4 regions of the Shewanella psychrophila genome follow, and region 1 is predicted to be linked to each of the others. Evidence: predicted binding sites of a transcription regulator. Region 1 holds the regulator's gene; each other region holds the start of a gene.
What was found. Region 1 encodes sigma-54, which starts transcription at its own class of promoters, with help from an activator protein. Its sites were predicted from a motif close to GTTGGCACGNNNNTNGNNT; they were not measured.
Positions count from the first base shown of each region.

Region 2: a site for sigma-54 is predicted at 1,652-1,670, ahead of flhA (flagellar biosynthesis protein FlhA). Genes of this name have one in related genera too.
Region 3: a site for sigma-54 is predicted at 2,690-2,708, ahead of sps_RS18775 (FlgO family outer membrane protein). Genes of this name have one in related genera too.
Region 4: a site for sigma-54 is predicted at 2,525-2,543, ahead of sps_RS26140 (TorF family putative porin). Genes of this name have one in related genera too.

Region 1 is NZ_CP014782.1:5,851,806-5,856,723, reverse strand. It holds gene sps_RS25645 (HPr family phosphocarrier protein) at 1-22, opposite strand, end outside; gene rapZ (RNase adapter RapZ) at 15-863, opposite strand; gene ptsN (PTS IIA-like nitrogen regulatory protein PtsN) at 860-1,303, opposite strand; gene hpf (ribosome hibernation promoting factor) at 1,306-1,593, opposite strand; gene sps_RS25625 (RNA polymerase factor sigma-54) at 1,812-3,290, opposite strand; gene lptB (LPS export ABC transporter ATP-binding protein) at 3,442-4,173, opposite strand; partial or broken gene lptA (lipopolysaccharide transport periplasmic protein LptA) at 4,278-4,820, opposite strand.
Region 2 is NZ_CP014782.1:4,308,097-4,313,014, reverse strand. It holds gene fliR (flagellar biosynthetic protein FliR) at 1-235, shown strand, start outside; gene flhB (flagellar biosynthesis protein FlhB) at 284-1,417, shown strand; gene flhA (flagellar biosynthesis protein FlhA) at 1,707-3,806, shown strand; gene flhF (flagellar biosynthesis protein FlhF) at 3,818-4,918, shown strand, end outside.
Region 3 is NZ_CP014782.1:4,351,864-4,356,781, forward strand. It holds gene flgA (flagellar basal body P-ring formation chaperone FlgA) at 1-298, shown strand, start outside; gene flgM (flagellar biosynthesis anti-sigma factor FlgM) at 383-703, shown strand; gene sps_RS18765 (flagella synthesis protein FlgN) at 711-1,136, shown strand; gene sps_RS18770 (LPP20 family lipoprotein) at 1,482-1,928, opposite strand; gene sps_RS18775 (FlgO family outer membrane protein) at 1,925-2,554, opposite strand; gene sps_RS18780 (flagellar assembly protein FlgT) at 3,078-4,238, shown strand; tRNA gene sps_RS18785 (tRNA-Arg) at 4,348-4,423, shown strand.
Region 4 is NZ_CP014782.1:5,961,138-5,966,055, forward strand. It holds gene sps_RS26120 (DUF4240 domain-containing protein) at 1-297, opposite strand, end outside; gene sps_RS26125 (hypothetical protein) at 546-950, shown strand; gene sps_RS26130 (response regulator) at 1,032-1,829, shown strand; gene sps_RS26135 (HU family DNA-binding protein) at 2,090-2,362, shown strand; gene sps_RS26140 (TorF family putative porin) at 2,627-3,319, shown strand; gene sps_RS28650 (hypothetical protein) at 3,727-3,900, shown strand; gene sps_RS26145 (HlyD family secretion protein) at 4,143-4,918, shown strand, end outside.

The DNA.
Region 1 (4,918 bases):
CTTGGCGTTCCAATTTAGTCATTGTCCAATTCACGATGACGCGCCTGAATTTTATGCTTACTGTTACCAAATAGCCTAGCTAATTGTTCAGTGACATAAACAGATCTATGTTGACCACCAGTACAGCCTATGGCGATGGTAAGGTAACTACGGTTGTTTCTTTCCAGATGAGGTAACCAAGTCGCAAGTAAGTTTTCTATTTGCCAGATAAACTTATTGACTGTGGGTTGTTGGCTCAAAAATAGTTGCACTGGCTCATCTAATCCTGTCATGGGTCTTAGTTCAGGTTCCCAATGCGGGTTTGGTAAGAACCGAACGTCAAACATAAAGTCGGCCTCGGTTGGCATCCCATATTTGAAGCCAAAAGACTCGAAATTGATCACTAGCTCTTTATCGACACTGCCTAAGAGAATTTCACGGATTTTGTCACTCAGATCATAGATATTCAGGTTTGATGTATCTATGTAATGATCGACCATCTTAGAGACGGGTTCAAGCAGTTCTCTTTCATGCTCTATCGCCTCTTTAAGAGAAGTTTTAGTGCGGGATAGAGGGTGTAATCTTCGGGTTTCACTGTAACGCTTCAGAAGCACTTCATCGCTGGAGTTTAAGAAGAAACTGAGTAATTCTGTACCTTCTGGCAGGTTAGCAAGTTGCTTCTCCAGCTCTTTATCTTGCTCTGGCATATTACGCACGTCGACACTAATGGCAACGAGATCTGTACTGCCCTTGAGTTGTTCGAGCAAGGTATCCATCAGGGGGAGAGGAAGATTATCGACACAGTAGTAACCTAGATCTTCTAAGACCCTGAGTACGACAGATTTTCCCGAACCGGAACGACCGGATACCATCACCAATTTCATTGTGTTATTACCTGATAGAGTTCTGACTCATCTTGAGTTTTTCGTAACTGTTTCACTATAAGCTTGTTATTGAGTTTTTCGGCCATGGATGACAGAGTACTCAGGTGCTGCTCACATTGATCCGCAGGTACTAAAAGTGCAAATAGTATGTCCACAGGTTGTTTATCAATAGCGTCGAAGGAGATAGGCTCTTCACACTTGATTAATACCGCAACCGGCTGACTTATATTGCTTAGCCTACCATGAGGAATCGCAATACCATTACCTATACCTGTGCTTCCCATTTTCTCTCTCGCCAAAAGACTTTCAAAAATCTCTTGTGAGGATAGGGTTGGATACTGGACAGCGGCAAGATCGCTGATGAGTTCCAGTACCTTTTTCTTACTGCCCGGAGTGGCGCAAGTAGTACACTCCGGCTGCAGAATGGTGCTTAATTCCATTATTAATGCTTTGTTAGCTTCTCTTTGTGTTTAATAACCTGACGGTCGAGCTTATCAATCAGGGAGTCGATAGCGGCATACATGTCAGCATTCTCTGACATAGCGAAAACCTCACCACCAGCAAGGTGGAGTTTAGCTTCGGCTTTTTGCTGCATTTTCTGAACATTTAAAATAACGTGCACATTATTGATCTGATCGAAATGTCGTTCAAGCTTAGTGAACTTTTCTTCGACATAATGTCTTAGCGATTTAGTGATCTCTATATGGTGTCCAGTTAGGTTTATTTGCATAGAAATACTCCTCCAGTTTCCGATTGTTTCACTCTTAGGTTGATTTTAGGTAAATCTTTAGGGATTTAACTCACAACATAATTCCCTGTTATACCAGGAGTTGAGCCTAACTATTATCGACTACAGGCCGCTTCTGGTGATTAGCTCACAACATGAGAGCTAATCAGGTCAGTCACTAAACTAGAACTGTTAGTTAGGTATGACCTTATTTCCTTTTTCTACAAACTCTTACGTTGATTCGATGGTGGAATCAACATGGCTTCACGATACTTAGCTATGGTGCGTCTGGCGACCTTAATTCCCTGCTCCGCTAATAGCAAGGCCATCTTACTGTCGCTGAGTGGCTTCTGCTGGTTTTCGGCTGCGACCAATTTCTTTATGAAAGCACGAATAGCGGTAGATGAACACTCTCCGCCATCATCGGTCCCCACATGGCTGGAGAAAAAATATTTCAGCTCAAATATACCCCTAGGGGTGTGCATATATTTTTGTGTGGTGACCCGGGAAATGGTGGATTCATGCATCTCAACGGCTTCGGCTATATCGTTTAATACCATAGGTTTCATGGCTTCTTCACCATACTCGAAGAAGCCTTGCTGGAATTTAACGATACAGTTCGAGACTTTCAGTAAAGTGTCGTTGCGGCTCTCAAGGCTCTTAATAAACCACTTTGCCTCTTGTAGATGCCCTCGAATAAATTGACCATCAGCCTGATTTTTAGTGCTTTTAGCCATGGAAGCATAGTGTTGATTGACATTGATCTTCGGCATATTGTCTGGATTTAACTCAACTACCCAGCGACCTTTCTTCTTGGTCACAGTGACATCAGGGATGACATATTCATCTTTTCCTGGGGTAATTGCCAATCCGGGACGGGGATTAAGTGTCTGGATTAACTCAATGGCTTGTTTGAGATCATCTTCCTTGAGCTTGGTCTTACGCATTAACAGGCGGAAATCACGGCCGGCGATCAGATCCAGGTGGTCTTTTATAAGTAGCCTAGCGTTATCTATGTGTGGGGTTGTATCGGCATATTGTGCTAGCTGAATGATTAGGCATTCACTGAGGTCCCTTGCTGCAACTCCAATGGGATCGAAGTGCTGGATGCGCTTAAGTACGGCCTCTATTTCATCTTGCTCAATTTCAGGATCACCCATGGCTTCGAGGATGTCATCAACACTCTGAGTGAGATAGCCTCTCTCATCTATGGCGTCTATGATGGCCGTCGCTATGGCGAGATCGTTGTCTGAAAACGGTGTGAGATTTTTCTGCCATTCGAGATGTTCATACAAACCTTCGCTAGTCTCACCTTGGAAGGGCATATCGTCATCGCGCATTGCGCCGGAACTCGAATTGGGAGACGCCGTGTAGACTTCATCCCAGGTCGTGTCCATTGGGAGTTCTTCAGGCATTGAATCTTGGGTTAACGCCTCAGAGGTTTCAACCGCTGAACTGTCCAGTGGGCCATCGCTCTCTGCTGTGGCGCTAAAGTCATCTGTGTCAGTGGTCTTGTCTTCACCATTGACCGGGGGGTCGACTTGCTCTTCATCTAGTTCGAGAAGGGGGTTGGAGTCTAACGCTTGTTGGATTTCTTGTTGCAGTTCCAGCGACGATAGTTGCAATAGACGTATAGCCTGCTGCAGTTGTGGTGTCATGGTTAACTGCTGACCCATTTTAAGCTGGAGTGACGCTTTCATTTACCGCTATTCCCTTCATTGTAATTATAAAATGAGAAAGCCTGCTTTGACTTGTTTGGGGTTTCTCTGAGCCCCTAGACCTCAGGCTGAGTCAGCCGAGTGTCGATAATAGCTCATTTCTTGATGCGCTAAGAATGAGCCTCATGATTAACTATAGCTTGAATTGTTCACCTAAGTACACAGCTCGTACTTGCTGATTGTCTAAGATTTCGGCAGGTGTACCTTCAGCGATTAAATTTCCGTGGCTGACGATATAAGCACGTTCACAGACGTCTAAGGTTTCACGCACATTATGGTCGGTGATCAGTACACCTAAGCCGCGACTTTTAAGCTGCAGGATAATTTTTTTAATGTCGATAACTGAGATCGGATCCACACCTGCGAAGGGCTCATCTAGGAGAATAAACTTAGGATTAGCGGCTAAGGCCCTGGCTATCTCGACGCGTCGGCGTTCACCACCTGAGAGCGCCATGCCTTGGCTGTCTCGGATGTGGGTAATATTAAATTCTTCCAGAAGATTCTCGAGTTGTTCCTCTCGGGCATTGTTATCTATGTCTGAACGAGTCTGCAGGACAGCCATAATGTTATCTCGAACCGATAACTTTCTAAATATGCTCGCTTCTTGAGGAAGATAGCCAATGCCCTTTCTTGCCCTCAAGTGCATTGGATCTAAGGTCAAATCGTCATCATCGATCAAGATCCTACCCTTATCACTTTGCACTAAGCCTACAACCATGTAGAAAGTAGTCGTTTTTCCCGCACCATTTGGGCCTAAAAGACCGACGATCTGCCCAGTTTCCACTGTGATGCTGACATCTTGGACCACGGCTCTATTTTTATAACTCTTGGCAAGATTGACTGCCTTTAGCGTCATCTGGCTCATTGTTTTTCCTGCTCGATGATAGGTAGCTGAGTTGGAATTACGTCAGTATTTTCTTCTTGCCCCTTGGCTTGAATGTTATCTTCATCTTGCTTGATTTCAGGTAGTTGAGTCGGCAGTGGCTCAGTGGCGGGTTCTTTCGCCTTATCTTGACTAGTATCCTGATAGTTTTCCGGTTGAATAATGGTGATGACCCTATCCTTGCCTGTACTTTCTGCTATCAACTGCTGCTCAGCTATGTTGTAGCGAATCATATTACCTGTCACTCGGCTACCATCTTGCTCTAGCATGGCATTGCCTACCAAGGTTAAAGTTCTGCTCGATAGCTCGTATCTAATTTCTTTGGCACTGGCAGAAGCTGGACGTCCATCTTCCATTATCTGGGTGTAAGTCGCAGGCTCACCTATGGCGACAAGTGTTTTTCCGCCGCCATCTTCTTTAGAGGAGGCTCTGAGTTCGTCGGCCAAGATCTTGATCGATCCTTGCGTGACTTCCACTGGACCATGAAAGATCATCTGATTATTTTTAATATCGGCTTCTTGACTCGAGGCCGAGATCTTAACTTCTTGCATGAGATCATCTTGCTTTGTAACGCCACTAAAACTTGTGATACACAGTAGCGCTGCGATGATTAAGTTATGTTTGTTCATATCGTCCTTCAAATGTCTTACTTGTCTTATGCACAACGCATATCGAGCGTTGGAATTGTTAGTCTGGGTCTGTTTTTCTAAAATATGGCCTTGGGCTA
Region 2 (4,918 bases), 1.5 Mb from region 1:
CACGCCTATCGTTGCGCTATTGCTGATAAACCTGTCATTCGGTGTCATGACTCGAGCTTCACCCCAACTGAATATTTTTGCCATAGGCTTTCCTGTGACCATGGTCAGTGGTTTAGTGATCTTGTGGCTAACCTTGACTCCGATAATGGAGCACTTTGGTGAAGTGTGGACGTCAGCTCAGTTGTTGCTATGTGATCTCGTGAAGCTTCAGTGTAATACTGATGGAACATTTTGATGTCTCAGCTTAAGCGCTTGCAGAGCTGACCTAAGGGAGTGCTAGTTCATGGCTGAAAATGACAGTAGCCAGGAAAAAACCGAAGAGGCTACCCCTAGGCGATTAGAACAAGCACGGGAGAAAGGTCAGGTTGCCCGCTCTAAAGAACTGGGAACATCAGCTGTTTTAGTGTCGGCAGCGGTTGGCTTTGCTATGGTCGGCCCAAGTATTGCCGCTAGTTTAGTCACCATAATGACTACCATGTTCACTATGGACAGGGAGCAAGTATTCGACACAAATCAGATGCTCTTGGTTTGGAGCATGATAGGACGAGAGCTGGCCTTTCCCATGGCTAGCCTGATGTTAGTCATCGCTTTAGTGGCCTTTATCGGCAATATCGTCTTAGGCGGGATCAGCTTCTCTACCAAGGCATTTATGCCGAAAACCGAGAAAATGAATCCTATGAAAGGGTTTAAAAGAATGTTTGGCGTACAGGCCATTGTGGAATTAACCAAAGGTATTGCCAAATTTTTGGTTGTCGCATTATCCGCATATTTTCTTTTGAGCTTCTTTTTTAATGAAATTTTGGCTTTATCTCGGGATCATCTTCCTGGGAATGTATACCGTGCGCTTGACCTATTAGTCTGGATGTTCATCTTGCTGTGCTCGTCAACATTACTCATCGTGATTATTGATGTCCCATTCCAGGTTTGGAATCACAATAAACAACTCAAGATGACTAAGCAGGAAGTAAAAGATGAATATAAGGACACCGAGGGTAAGCCTGAGGTCAAAGGTCGCATAAGACAGATGCAAAGGGAGTTAGCTCAGAAACGCATGATGTCAGAAGTCCCCAGTGCCGATGTTATCGTTGTTAATCCAGAGCACTATGCTGTAGCGGTGAAATACGATGCTATGAAGTCGACGGCGCCCTATGTGCTGGCAAAAGGTGTTGATGAAGTTGCTTTTAAGATTAGAGAAATTGCAAGAGCACATGACATCGCCATTATCTCAGCGCCCCCTTTAGCTAGAGCTATCTATCATACAACCAAAATAGATCAAGAGATCCCTGAGGGACTATTTACTGCCGTTGCTCAAGTATTAGCTTATGTATTTCAGTTACGTCAATATCAGCAACATGGAGGCCGAAGACCTACGGCTATTCCTGTTAAACAGCCCATACCGGAGGATTTAAAGTATTAAGCTTGTCGAGTATTTTGGCACAGTACTTAGTCTGCTGAGTTCAGCTCAAGTCCCTGAGTCGATTTTATCGGTAAAATTGAGCCGATGTGACTATTATAATCTATTTTTGCTGTAAATTTATTCAGTTAAATCATGAAGCATTCATTTAACGTCAGTCTAACGGTATAGTGCTGACTTATAAAAATAAAACCATATTGATAACCTAGTTATTTATGACGGAAATTATTTCCACTACTTGGCTCAAAAATTGCTTTACTAGAGCTAGATGTCAAAAGTTTGGATTTTTTGAATGGATGTTAGAGCAAGACTCGGTCAACTGAAACAAGTAAAACCTTCGAGTTTTAAAGGCATAGGAACACCTTTGTTTGTTCTCGCTGCGTTAGGCATGATTGTATTGCCTATGCCGCCATTCCTGCTGGATATACTGTTCTCATTTAACATAGCCTTGGCCTTAGTCGTGCTGCTTGTGGCTATCTATACCGATAGACCATTAGATTTTGCCGCTTTCCCCAGCGTATTGCTCATTGCGACTTTATTGCGCCTAGCCCTGAATGTTGCATCGACTCGAGTGGTTTTGCTTGAGGGCCATAACGGCGGTGATGCCGCCGGTAAAGTGATCGAGTCTTTTGGATCTGTTGTGATTGGCGGTAATTATGCCGTCGGTCTGGTAGTGTTTTTAATCCTTATTATCATTAACTTCGCCGTAGTGACTAAAGGTGCTGGTCGTATATCAGAAGTTAGTGCTCGCTTTACCTTGGATGCCATGCCTGGTAAGCAAATGGCTATCGATGCGGATTTGAATGCCGGAGTATTAAACCAAGATCAAGCGAGAGATAGACGCGCCGAGGTCACCAAGGAAGCCGATTTTTACGGGGCAATGGATGGTGCATCTAAATTTGTTAAAGGCGATGCAATTGCTGGGATCATGATCATGGTGATTAATATTCTGGGCGGATTCGTTATCGGTATGGTGCAGCATGGACTGGATTTTTCCTCTGCCGTCGAAATCTATACTCTGTTAACCATAGGTGATGGACTGGTCGCTCAGATCCCGGGTCTTTTACTCTCGATTGCTGCAGCATTGATGGTGACTCGTCAAAACGAGTCCGGTGATATGGGACAGATGATGATGTCTCAAATGCTTGACAATCCTAAGTCAATAGCCATCGCAGCTGGTGTCTTATTTATCATGGGGATTGTCCCTGGCATGCCACACTTTGCCTTCATTTCATTGGCATTAGTCGTAGGCACAGTGGCTTATTTCTTATATAGAAAACAAACGAAGGAGCGTGAGGAATCCCTGGAGCTTGCGAAAAAACCTGCTGCAGATAAGGGAGCCGCCAAACCTAAGGAGCTTAGCTGGGATGATGTTCAGCATGTAGATACCATAGGGTTAGAAGTAGGATATCGGCTTATTCCTTTGGTCGATAAAGGCCAGGGCGGCGAGTTGCTTGGCAGGATAAAGGGGGTGCGTACAAAGCTTTCCCAAGAGCTTGGTTTTCTGGTGCCAGCTGTACATATTCGTGACAACTTAGATCTCTCTCCAAATACCTATCGCATCTCCTTGATGGGAGTGGCATCCGGTGAAGCCGAGATAAGACATGATTGTGAACTGGCCATCAATCCGGGCCAGGTATACGGCAAACTCGATGGCATAGAGACGAAAGACCCAGCCTTTGGCTTAGAAGCGGTTTGGATAGCTCCAGAGATGAGAGAGCATGCGCAAACCTTAGGTTATACCGTGGTCGATGCTGCAACGGTAGTGGCCACTCACTTGAGTCAGCTATTGACCAATAATGCGGCTAAGCTTCTCGGTTACGAGGAAGTTCAGCAGCTTATGGATATGCTAGGTAAACATTCGCCTAAGTTAGTCGATGGTTTTATACCGGATGTTATGTCCTTGGGCACCGTTGTCAAAGTCATGCAAAACTTGCTCAACGAAGGTGTTTCGATTCGCGATCTTAAGACAATAGTACAGACATTGCTTGAATATGGTCCCAAGAGTGCCGACACCGAAGTATTGACTGCTGCGGTTCGTATCTCTCTAAAACGAATGATAATCCAAGAAATCAGCGGACCCGAAACCGAGATCCCCGTCATTACTTTGGCGCCAGAGTTGGAACAAATGTTGCATCAATCAATGCAAGCGACGGGAGGAGAGGGGCCAAACATCGAACCTAGCTTGGCTGAGCGGATGCAAAAATCTTTAGAAGATGCATCACAAAGGCAAGAGATGGTGGGGCAACCTGCTATATTACTCACATCGGGCATGTTACGTTCGACTCTCTCTCGATTTGTAAAGCACACGATTCCTAACCTAAGGGTGATTTCCTATCAGGAAGTTCCCGATGAGAAGCAAATCAGAATTGTTTCTGCTGTGGGTCAGTAGAGGGCATATAAGTGAAAATTAAACGTTTCTTAGCAAAAGATATGCGTACGGCATTGGCTCAGGTTAAAGATACCTTAGGATCAGATGCCGTGATTATGTCGAACAAAAAGGTCACTGGTGGGATAGAGATCGTCGCAGCCGTGGATTACGATGAGCCGAAACCAAAGGCCCTAATGGCAGAAAAGCCGGCTTCGGCTCCCACTTTCATGGATTTGGCTGAAGAGAAAATCTCGCTGGGGCTAAAGCGACCTGTTCGCTCTGAAGCCAGAGCCAAGCCGGCGCCTGCGGCCGATTCGCTACAGGCATTGCTAGAGCGGCAACAGAGTCGGGTTGAGCAGCAAGTTTCTCAGCATACCAGTGAAGAATTAGACATGCCTGAATGGGCTAAAGGCTTGCAGGCACCTCAATCGAAAACCAAGTCGTCGCCACCGGATATGCAAAACTTTGCAAATAAGTCTTCACATGAGACGAAGGGGAAAGCTAGCCCTGAGCTTGAGATGATGCGTGAAGAGCTGGCGTCTTTGAGAAGTTTGTTGACCCATCAGGTCACTGCTTTGATGCATGAGCAGAAAAGCAGGGTGGATCCCGTAGGTGCCATGTTAGAAAGTAAATTACTGGATGTTGAGTTTTCACCTACAGTGGCAAAAAAACTGTCTGAATTGAGTGAACATTATACACCAGCAGATCTAGTTAGAGCATTGCCTCGTAGTTTGGCCAATATGTTGGATAATCAAGGTGATGATATAGTACGCCAAGGTGGTGTAGTGGCATTTGTTGGACCAACTGGGGTTGGAAAAACAACAACGCTAGCTAAACTAGCCGCGAGGTATGCAGCACATCACGGCGCAGAGCACGTAGCCTTGATCACAACCGATCATTATCGCATTGGAGCCTTTGAGCAATTGGCAACCTATGGCAAAATAATGGGATGTCCGGTTAAGCAGGCTCATGATCTCAATGAGTTGGAACAAATACTGTATCAGTTCCGTAATCGCAAGCTAGTATTGATAGATACAGCTGGAATGGGTCAAAGAGACATGCGCTTATTCCAGCAACTTGATAATTTAGCTGCAAATAGCAGATTACCTATTCGCAGTTATCTGGTACTGTCA
Region 3 (4,918 bases), 1.5 Mb from region 1:
TGTAGAGCAAACTCTTTTGCGGGGCCAGCAATTCAATACTCTGGACGAGGTTGTTGGTACCAGAGTAAAAAGAAGAATGGCGCCCGACCAACCTATATTCAGTAATAACCTTTGTTTCGTCTGCAAAGGAGATTCAGTCTCCATTTTTGCCCGCACAGATAATTTTGAGATAAAAACCGTCGGAGAAGCGCTGCAGGATGGTAATTTAGGTGATAGAATTCGTATTAAGAACACCTATTCAAATAAACGTGTAGATGCAAGAGTCATAGATGTAGGCAAAGTAGAGGTCAGAATGTAATTTTGCTTAAATTTAATTAAAGCTCAGGATATCACTGCCGATATACCATTATGTTCTTTTATTTTTTAATTGTTGGAGCCAAATATGGCTATTGAAATGAAGCAAGTAAACACTGCAGTAAACACTCACATTGGAAAGTCTCCTGCACATAAAAGCAGTGAAAAAACCAATGATGATTCCGTCAACTCTTTGAGCACACCACCTAAGAGTGACTCCGTCTCTTTGACTGCTCAGGCTCAAAAACTACAAAGTACTCAAGCCAAAATGACAGATATTCCGGAAATTAATGAACAAAAAGTTCAAGAAATAAAACTGGCAATCGCAGAAGGTCGCTATAAAATTGATCCTGAAAAACTGGCGACTAACATCGCTCAGTTTGAAAATGATCTAAAGGGAATGAGCTAGTAACATTATGAGCCAGATAAACGACATCATCGAACTTCAGTTCGAGCTACTTAATAAGCTAAAAGTAATCATCAAAGATGAGAAAGCTGCGCTGATCAATCAAGATGCAGATCTTCTACTTTCGTTGGCGAACGCCAAGGCAGGATTACTCGATGAGCTAAAAAGCAAAGATGAAGCTTTATCCCTACATGCTGATAAAGCCTTACTTACCAGCGATGTACACTTATCAGCTCGAGTGACATCGGTCAAAACCCTGCTGGATGAATGTAAGCAACTGAATAGTGAAAACTCCAGCCTTATAGAGCTTCATATCGCAAGTATGAATCGCTTCTCTCAGGCACTGCAAGTTAGCCGAAACTCAGCGAGCTTGACTTATAATGACAAAGGTAAGACCTCGTCAACATCTACCTTGGGGAATGATATACAAGCTTAACGTTCCACCTGAGACCCTCAGTCATCGTTCCCCTCTAACGCTAATAAGCCACTCCAACGGCAAAACTCATCTCAATCAATAGCCAGTAAAATGCAACAGCCAATGGCGAGGATGTAGCTGTCACTCCCACACACAGCCCCCCTAAACAGTAGTATCATCAAGAAGGACACTGTTCGTCAAAGAGTGAATTCACTGGAGATGCATTGTCTGAAAAGCCATAAACGAGCTAGGAAGCTAGAAAGTCATGAACGAAGTCGGGGAAAAGTAAAAGGCTCTTGGAGAATAGATAAAAGAGTCAAAAACAGAAAACCTACTTATCTTCTGTCTTGTGACCAATGGGAAAGCTTAAAAGTAAGTGATCTCTTTTATCTTTTGCGGTCTATTTTGCTGCTGATACAAAGCCCATACTACAGAAAAATCTAACTCGAGCTCAGTCACATAGTGCTCGCCGGCAGGGTAACTCTTTACCACCTTAGCGCCACGTATCACACCAGATACCGATGCTTGAATGCTATCGCTTGATAACATCCAATCGTTTACATTGCTCGTTGCTGACAACTGCTGGCCATAGACTTGTTCGGCTAATTCTCTGTATGCGGCAATTTTCGAAGCTTGCATTGCCATCACCACTTTTTGTGCTTGAGTCTCTGCAGGCTGGGTATCTAATGGCGCATAGCCTATTGCCGTTAGATTTGGAAAGCTATCAGGGGCCTGAGTTTCCCACTCAATGTATCTATCCTGTGACGCACAGCCTGAGATAAACAGTAAAGATAGGATTATCCATTTTTTCATTGTGCACCACCTATAACTTGAACTTGCTGCAATCCTCCAACGGGATCTCGATATAACAGACCATCTTTTGAAGTGATTTTCTCGGATGCTTTCAGGTATCCAGGCAATTCGTTGATATTAAACGCTCCCTGTGATGCAGAAACTACACGATTATTAGTAATGTTAACTATTCTGGAATTAACCACCAGCCCGGTAGTATTCATGCTCAGAGTCGATACAACGACATGTTCAACGGCAATCCCTGAAGGTAATTGCTTCCAATCACGAGTCAATAGGAAGTCCCCTTGAGGAGTCACCCTGATGTTGTCACCAACGTTAATATCAACTAAGTTAAACTCGCGCGCATGTAAGGCAGCAATTAAACCTTGTTGTAACTGTAGCCCTACTGCATTTGTCTCATTAAACGAGTCTAACAACACAGGAGTGGCCACCAACAGAGGTTGATCGCTCCCTAGCTCATCATTTTGCTCAACAAGCTCACTGACTATCTGCTCAGACAAATGGTTGATTGCCGATGTTGACGGCAATTGATTGCCCTGACTCAGGTTATATTTTGCCTGCCCTTCACCGCTATTCGCACACGCACTCAAGAGTAACGCTGCAGTAAACACTAGTGCTTTACGCATATTTAATTCCTGGATAAACACTCAATCTCAATTTTCTGACTTTCCAAAGCTGTGATCTCCCTAGTCAGCCGACACAGCGTTAACTTATGTGCCATAAAACTGTTCGGGGCGATCGATGATCTCTGATAAAGTTTAAAGCAAATCTTAAGCCAGCTTGGTCTAAAATAGAAAATACGAGTAGATATTTGTTTTGCTTAATAGGTGTTTATCGGCTCAAGATTACAAAGCTTAAGCTAAGATATTGCTCACTGGACAAGATATAAACAACACCAGCCGAGCACAGGTTCTTAATCGACTGATGGCATGTTAATTGCTGCTCTACTTTGGTATAGCTTGATATAGCTGAATATAGTTAGTTATCGTCACTATAAGTCTGAAAATAGGCAGGTTGAGTCGATTAGGTGTCAGAAATTCGGCACTAATCATATAAAATCTCAATTCCTAAGCCTCAATATTGAAGCACGTTATTGAAGTCCGTAGTGTGCTTAAAAACGCATCATAGATTTAGAAGTGGACATCTTACATGAAAATTATCGCTGTAATAATTTGGATTGGTTTAATCGCTTTTACCTCAAGTGCCGAAGCTGCATGGGTTGTAGTCAAAGGTCAGGCAAATATTGTCGACGGGAACATAAGCAAAGCCAGAGAAGATGCATTAGAGCAGGCATTGACCTATGCCACACTCAAGAATGGCGCGAATTTCACCAGTAGCCAAAAAGTCCTTAACGGACAACTGGTTCAAGACAGCTTTTCGCTCGTTAATCAGGCCCAGGCCAGCAGAGTTGAGTTAATCAACGAACTCGTTGAAGGCGAAAAGCTCACTGTCACACTACGTGTCGATGTCATGGAGTCCCAAGGCTCACAATGTGACAGCCAACAGCTAAAAGCCGCAATACTGGTTCCTCAGTTTTTGATCCAGGACAGGGCTCAATTACGCTACGGCAACATCGGATTATTTGAGAAAGACCTGTCCCAAAGACTCGGTGATGCACTGGAAGCCCAGTCACTGACCAGTTTTGTTCATATTCACGCCAACGAGCGTTTAGATGTTGAACAAGAACTTGTCGACATACGAGGCTATCGTCTTCCCAGTTGGCTCAGCGAAATAACCGATAGTCAATATGTACTCCTGCCTGAAATTATCGATATATCGACCGATCCTGCCGAAAGCCAAATGTTGGGCCTGTGGCACAGTGATCCCATTCGCCAATTTCGGATCAGGCTATCCCTATACCATGGCATAAGTGGAGAACAGATATGGAGCGATTCATATACCAGCTCCTCTCCCTGGGAGTTTGAACGACAAGAAACTGTCCCCTCGAATCATCAAAGGTTCTGGGCTTCAGCCTATGGAAAAAGCATCGATAAGGTCTTAACCAATGTCGTAGAAGACATAGATAGCGCATTAAGTTGCCGCCCAGTATTAGGACAAGTCGTCGCTAGACAGCATGACAGAGTCATTTTAAACCTAGGCCGCCGCCACGGCATCCAAGTCGGCGATAAGTTTCAGTTAATACTGCAACAAAACATCAATGACCGTTTCGATAAAATGCGGGCTATTGCAGGGAAAAGCCGTGCTGAGATAAAAATTGATCAAGTCACCGAAAAAACAGCAACGGCGATATTAGTCGATAAGAACGCCTCTTATAACGTCCAAATTAACGACCTTGCGATAAAAATGTAGCCATAATCCTGAGTTATTGAGTTAAATTGCATGATAAACAAGCAACTGAACTCAATAGCTTTTCATCGCCTCTTTTCATCGAGGCGAAAACCAGTATAATCACAGGCGTCTCCTTATAGCTCAACAGGATAGAGCAGTCGCCTCCTAAGCGATCGATCGGGGTTCGAGTCCCTGTGGGGAGACCATATTTACCTCAAGTGTTAACTAACACTTGTTGAGCAGTTTTTTTCTAATACACCCTCCTTCAATGTACTTTTTTATTTTTATTGAGTAAGACTACTTCATAGTAACCTATCGCTTGCAGCGAGCTTATGTGCAGATACTTCTTCGGGGCGTTATAAAGCCATCCCTAGCCGCTTAACGAAAAATCCTGTTTCCAATACCCTCAGCCGCAACTACACTGGTAAATTTCATCTTTGTAATTCAACTTTAAATGTGGAATTTAGACCCTTAAACTTCAGTCTCAAATAAGTGCGTAGTGGTAAGGTCTAGCCTCCTCTATTCAATACCTATATCTAGCTATAACCAATTAGCTCACTGGTGCGCCACAAGTGCCCAATATCAGTCAATCGCCTTCATAAAAACCATAATTTTCCTCTCGATCTTAGAAGCGATGTAATAATAGTGTTCAAGTCTGTATAATCCCACGATTCACATTAACTAATTCTGACCATAGATGG
Region 4 (4,918 bases), 110 kb from region 1:
AGCAATCTCATCGGGATTGGCGATCACTTTTTCGTACCACTCTTGTCCCAGTGAAATAAGAAAACATCGATACTCGGCAAAAGCATATTCAGAATCACAGCCCGTTATAATATAAGCCGCTCCCCAGATAGACCAAAAATAGGTTCTGCGCATTTGTTGCCCAAATATTTTATCAAATTCGAGTAACTCTTGCTCAGACAGTAGCTCTAGTTTGCTCTTAAGGTTATCGGCAAGGTTTATCTGGTCTTGAGCGGGGGTCTCTCTCGTTACCAGTTGCCAAAATTCTATTTCAGTCATGCTAATTATCTTCACTCATATCTACTGCTTTTGGCTATTCTAACCAATATACAGACTTGAGACAGTACAAATTCTCAGGCAAGAAAGAAGAGAGCCAGTAAAAGTATAAATTAGAGTGCTAACCAAATCCTATTGGCTCTCCTTAAAGAAAAAGGTTAATGCCTTTGACAGCACTGATGGACTTTTCTACACTCGCCAGCAACTCCTACTATCCACATAAATATCACTTAGGTTTTATGAGACATCCAATGAAAAAACCACCCTTAGGCTTATCTATACTCATGTTCCTATATTTCGCCTTGGCCGTAGTCGCCCTGTTTAGGGCCGTCAACACCCAAGCCGTCGATCTTTTTTCCCTAGGGGTTATCCCAGTTCTCGCAGGCCTACTCCTGAGAACTAACTGGGCCAGCATTGTCTTTAAAATTTACTTAGGCATACAGACACTCGGGTTATCGGCACTGGGAGGCACCGCCATCATTGCCTACCAAATCTCGCCTCAAGATGTCAAAGTCATCATAGATGGACATGATATTCCAGTCCCCCTTATAGCAATAGTCGCCATCTTACTCTTGTCATTTCAAATCTATCTGGCTCTGGCTAAATCCACTAAGTCCTATCTGCAAACGCAAGATTCCAGCGGGCAGGAATTGTAGATTGGTATTGGTTGCTCACGCCTGATCTTTAATGTAATTTGTTCGCCACATAATGATAACAACATCTCGAGAATCGTGACGATGAGCATGCTACACCCGAGTGAACTTTCAATACTGCTTGTAGAGCCTTCTGATACTCAACGAAAAATCATCAGTAACCGTTTGAATCAGGAAGGCATTAATAACATTCAGACCGCCAAGAGCTTAGATGAAGCCCTCACCATCATATACAGACATCATCCGGATCTTGTTGCCAGTGCCATGCACTTCGAAGACGGTACGGCATTAGATCTGCTCAAGCAGCTCAAAGACAATGACAAATATCAAGATATACAGTTTATGTTGGTCTCCAGCGAATGTCGTCGTGAACATCTGGAGGCTTATCGCCAATCCGGTGTAGTATCGATATTACCAAAACCCTTCTCTTCGGAGCATTTAGGTAAGGCACTAAACGCCACCATAGATCTACTTAGTAATGATGAACTAGATCTCAACCATTTTGATGTACACAACCTTAGGGTACTGCTCGTAGACGACAGCATGATGGCGAGAAATATTATTAAGCGCACTATAAGCAATTTAGGTCTTAGGTTAATCACCGAGGCTAGCGATGGTGCCGAAGCGATTGAACTCATGAAATCGAGTATGTTTGATCTGGTGATCACTGATTATAATATGCCAAGTGTAGACGGACTTGCCCTCACTCAGTTTATTCGTAATGACAGCGAACAATCCCATATCCCTATCTTAATGGTGTCATCAGAAGCGAACGAAACACATCTGAGTAACGTGTCTCAGGCAGGGGTCAATGCTCTTTGTGACAAACCCTTCGAACCTCAACTGGTTAAGCAACTTCTGTATCAATTACTTGATGAGTAATACCCTTTCAACTAAAAAAAGCTCAGTGTGGTGAGGAAAGCATGGACTTAATAACTGGTCCACCACTAGACTAAATGCTCGATGATTCGTCAAACAAGCACTTTTTGATGATTATTTACTCAAAAATTGACCTAAAACGCCATTTCAGGTCGCTAAAAGCCTTTAAAAATGGCTAATCTTATGGCATGTTACATAGAGCAATTACTAAGTACCTAATGTGGTTAGCTTAATTAAATCTACGGAAAGAAGAGACGATTCAAATGAATAAGACTGAACTTGTTGCAAAAATAGCTGAAAATGCGGATCTGACTAAAGCAGAAGCTGCACGCGCACTAAAATCTTTTGAAGAGACAATCACTGAAACTCTCAAGGGTGGTGACAAAATCTCTATCGTTGGCTTTGGTTCTTTTGAAACTACTAATCGAGCTGCACGTACTGGCCGCAATCCACAAACGGGCAAAGAAATCCAGATCCCAGCTGCGACTGTACCGAAATTTAAAGCCGGTAAGACTCTGAAAGATAGCGTTAATTAATAACGTTTTTCTGTTTAAAGAAACCTCCTACCTGGAGGTTTTTTTATGCCTAATTTTCGACTATATGCACGATAAAAGTGCACACTTGCTCTAAAATCATCCAAACCATTTCAAAAAACCACTAAAAATCTAGTTAACCCCTTTAAATTCAGATGGTTAAACAATGGCACAATACTGGCTATGTTTCGGTGGCATCCACTGCTTAATAAATATATAGCAATTCAACTGCAGGGATGAGCATGCTAACCATCAAAGGGAATGAACATGAAACAAGCAATAATATCTGGCTCTATTTTAGCTTCGGCCACCCTGCTCAGCTTCTCGGCAAGTGCAGCCGTTTCAGGGAACATCGGTGCGACCTCAAACTACCTATGGAGAGGTGTGACTCAGACTCAAGATGCTGTTGCCGTCCAGGGAGGACTAGATTACGTACATGATAGCGGACTCTATCTTGGTACTTGGGCATCAAATGTCGATTTCGGTGACGACACCAGTTACGAACTCGATTTTTATGCCGGCTATGCAGGATTAATAGGCGAAGACTTTGGCTATGATGTCGGTTATCTCTATTACGCCTATCCAGACAGCGACTCCAATGTCGATTTTGGTGAGCTCAGCGCCGCAATTAGCTGGAAATGGTTCAGCTTAAGCTACTCACATGTCGTCAATACTGGCAGCGATGTGGCCAGTGAGCCATTGGACAATACAGATATGGGCTATATAGACGCCGGAGTCAGCTTTCCCCTATCAGAAACCCTATCCATATCGGCACACTATGGCTACTCCAGCGGTGATGTTGTCACCGCTTGGTTCGACACCAGCAATTATGCCGATTACTCGGTCTCACTCAATAAAGAGACAGATTTTGGCGATATTTCATTTATGGTGAGCAATACAGATCTCGAAGGTGATGATCCTAAAATTGCACTTGCATATAGCTACAGCTTCGGTTTGTAATGTTTACAGATGATCTTTGGCAACACTATTAAGTTAGCGTTTGCTAAAATTGTGATCTAAGCCCAGTGGAGTTATCGCTGCCATGGCGATAACTCTCATAAACAAACATAATAATCGTATAAAAAACAGCATCCAATCGTAAAACAATCTCGAATAGAATCTACATAAATCCTTTTTTTGGCTTCTGTAAATAATGTTAAATCGATCCCACTGTTGCTTTCAATAGCCTGATATCTTTCTTATCAGCGCTTACTAATATGAAGCTATAAATTTGCCAACTCAACAGAGTTAACACCCTAATCTACAGTGCTTTTTACAAACAAAGTTCCTGACATATTGTCAGTCTCATTTTCTACTTTATGGCCATATTACCTAGCCATGAGTATTGCATAATTAAGGAGTTCGTTATGGCTCAGATTATTAAACTTGTGCCCAACGATACAGAGATAGAAGCCTTCACCGCACCAAGAAATCCTAAAGCAGCAGATGACCTGCAGCACAGACGCGAAGTCAAAAAACGTTTAGAAGAGTTACTCGCCAAAGCGGAACTTAAACGCGCCATGGGCGGCGACTTTTATTAATACAAATTTAATTAAATTGATGATCAATTTAGAACTATCTCAGGGCTTTTAATTCAGGCATGTTGTTGAGGTTTTAAGACAATGCAACACAGAAGTAGAAGTCCTCATTTGAGTATTCCTAACCAATAACGTCACTTATCCCCCTCTTTTTGCAACTTATTTAATAAAGCGATTGATCTCTATTTCTGTGCATTCCATTATGGCTAAATAAACAGCTAAGCTCTAGTCAAGGAATAGAACAGATGAAGCAAATCCTGTTAATCACTATGCTCGCACTATTAACCGCCTGTCAGGGAGACATGCCCAATCAGGCATTAGGCACCTTAGAGCGGGATCGCGTACTCCTTCGAGCTACGGCCAGTGAGATTATTACCTCATTGCCCCAGACCGAAGGCAGCTTAGTGCAAAAAGGCGAGCTACTGGTTCAATTCGATACCCGCAAGCAAGAAGCAAGAGTCGCCATTGCCAAAGCTGAGGTCAATAAGGCACAGGCCTATCTTTTGCGTTTAACCAACGGCGAACGGCCCGAAGATATCGCCACCGCACAAGCCAATGTGGCTCGTACTAAAGCAGCATTACTTGAAGCCGATCAGAACTTGAAACGCACATCCAGCCTCTTGAAACAAAACCTCGCGAGTCAGGCGACCCAGGACAGGGCGAAAGCCGGCAGAGATCAGGCTCGAGCCGAATTAACAGCCGCACAAGAAAATCTTAGCAAGCTCATTGCTGGAGTACGAGAAGAAGATATTAACCAAGGAAGAGCGGCGCTGGATGCCGAGGTTGCCAGCTTGTCGCTGGAACAGCAGACATTAAATGATCTAAGCGTGATAGCCACCCGTAGCGGACGACTGGACAGCTTACCCTTTAATCTCGGTGAGCGTGTGCCACCAAATGCCGTCATAGTCGCGATTCAAGCCGACAATGCTCCCTATGCGCGCGTCTATATACCCGAGCCTTATATGGCCAAGCTCACCATAGGTCAAAAGCTTAATGTACGGGTAGACGGCTTAGACAAGGC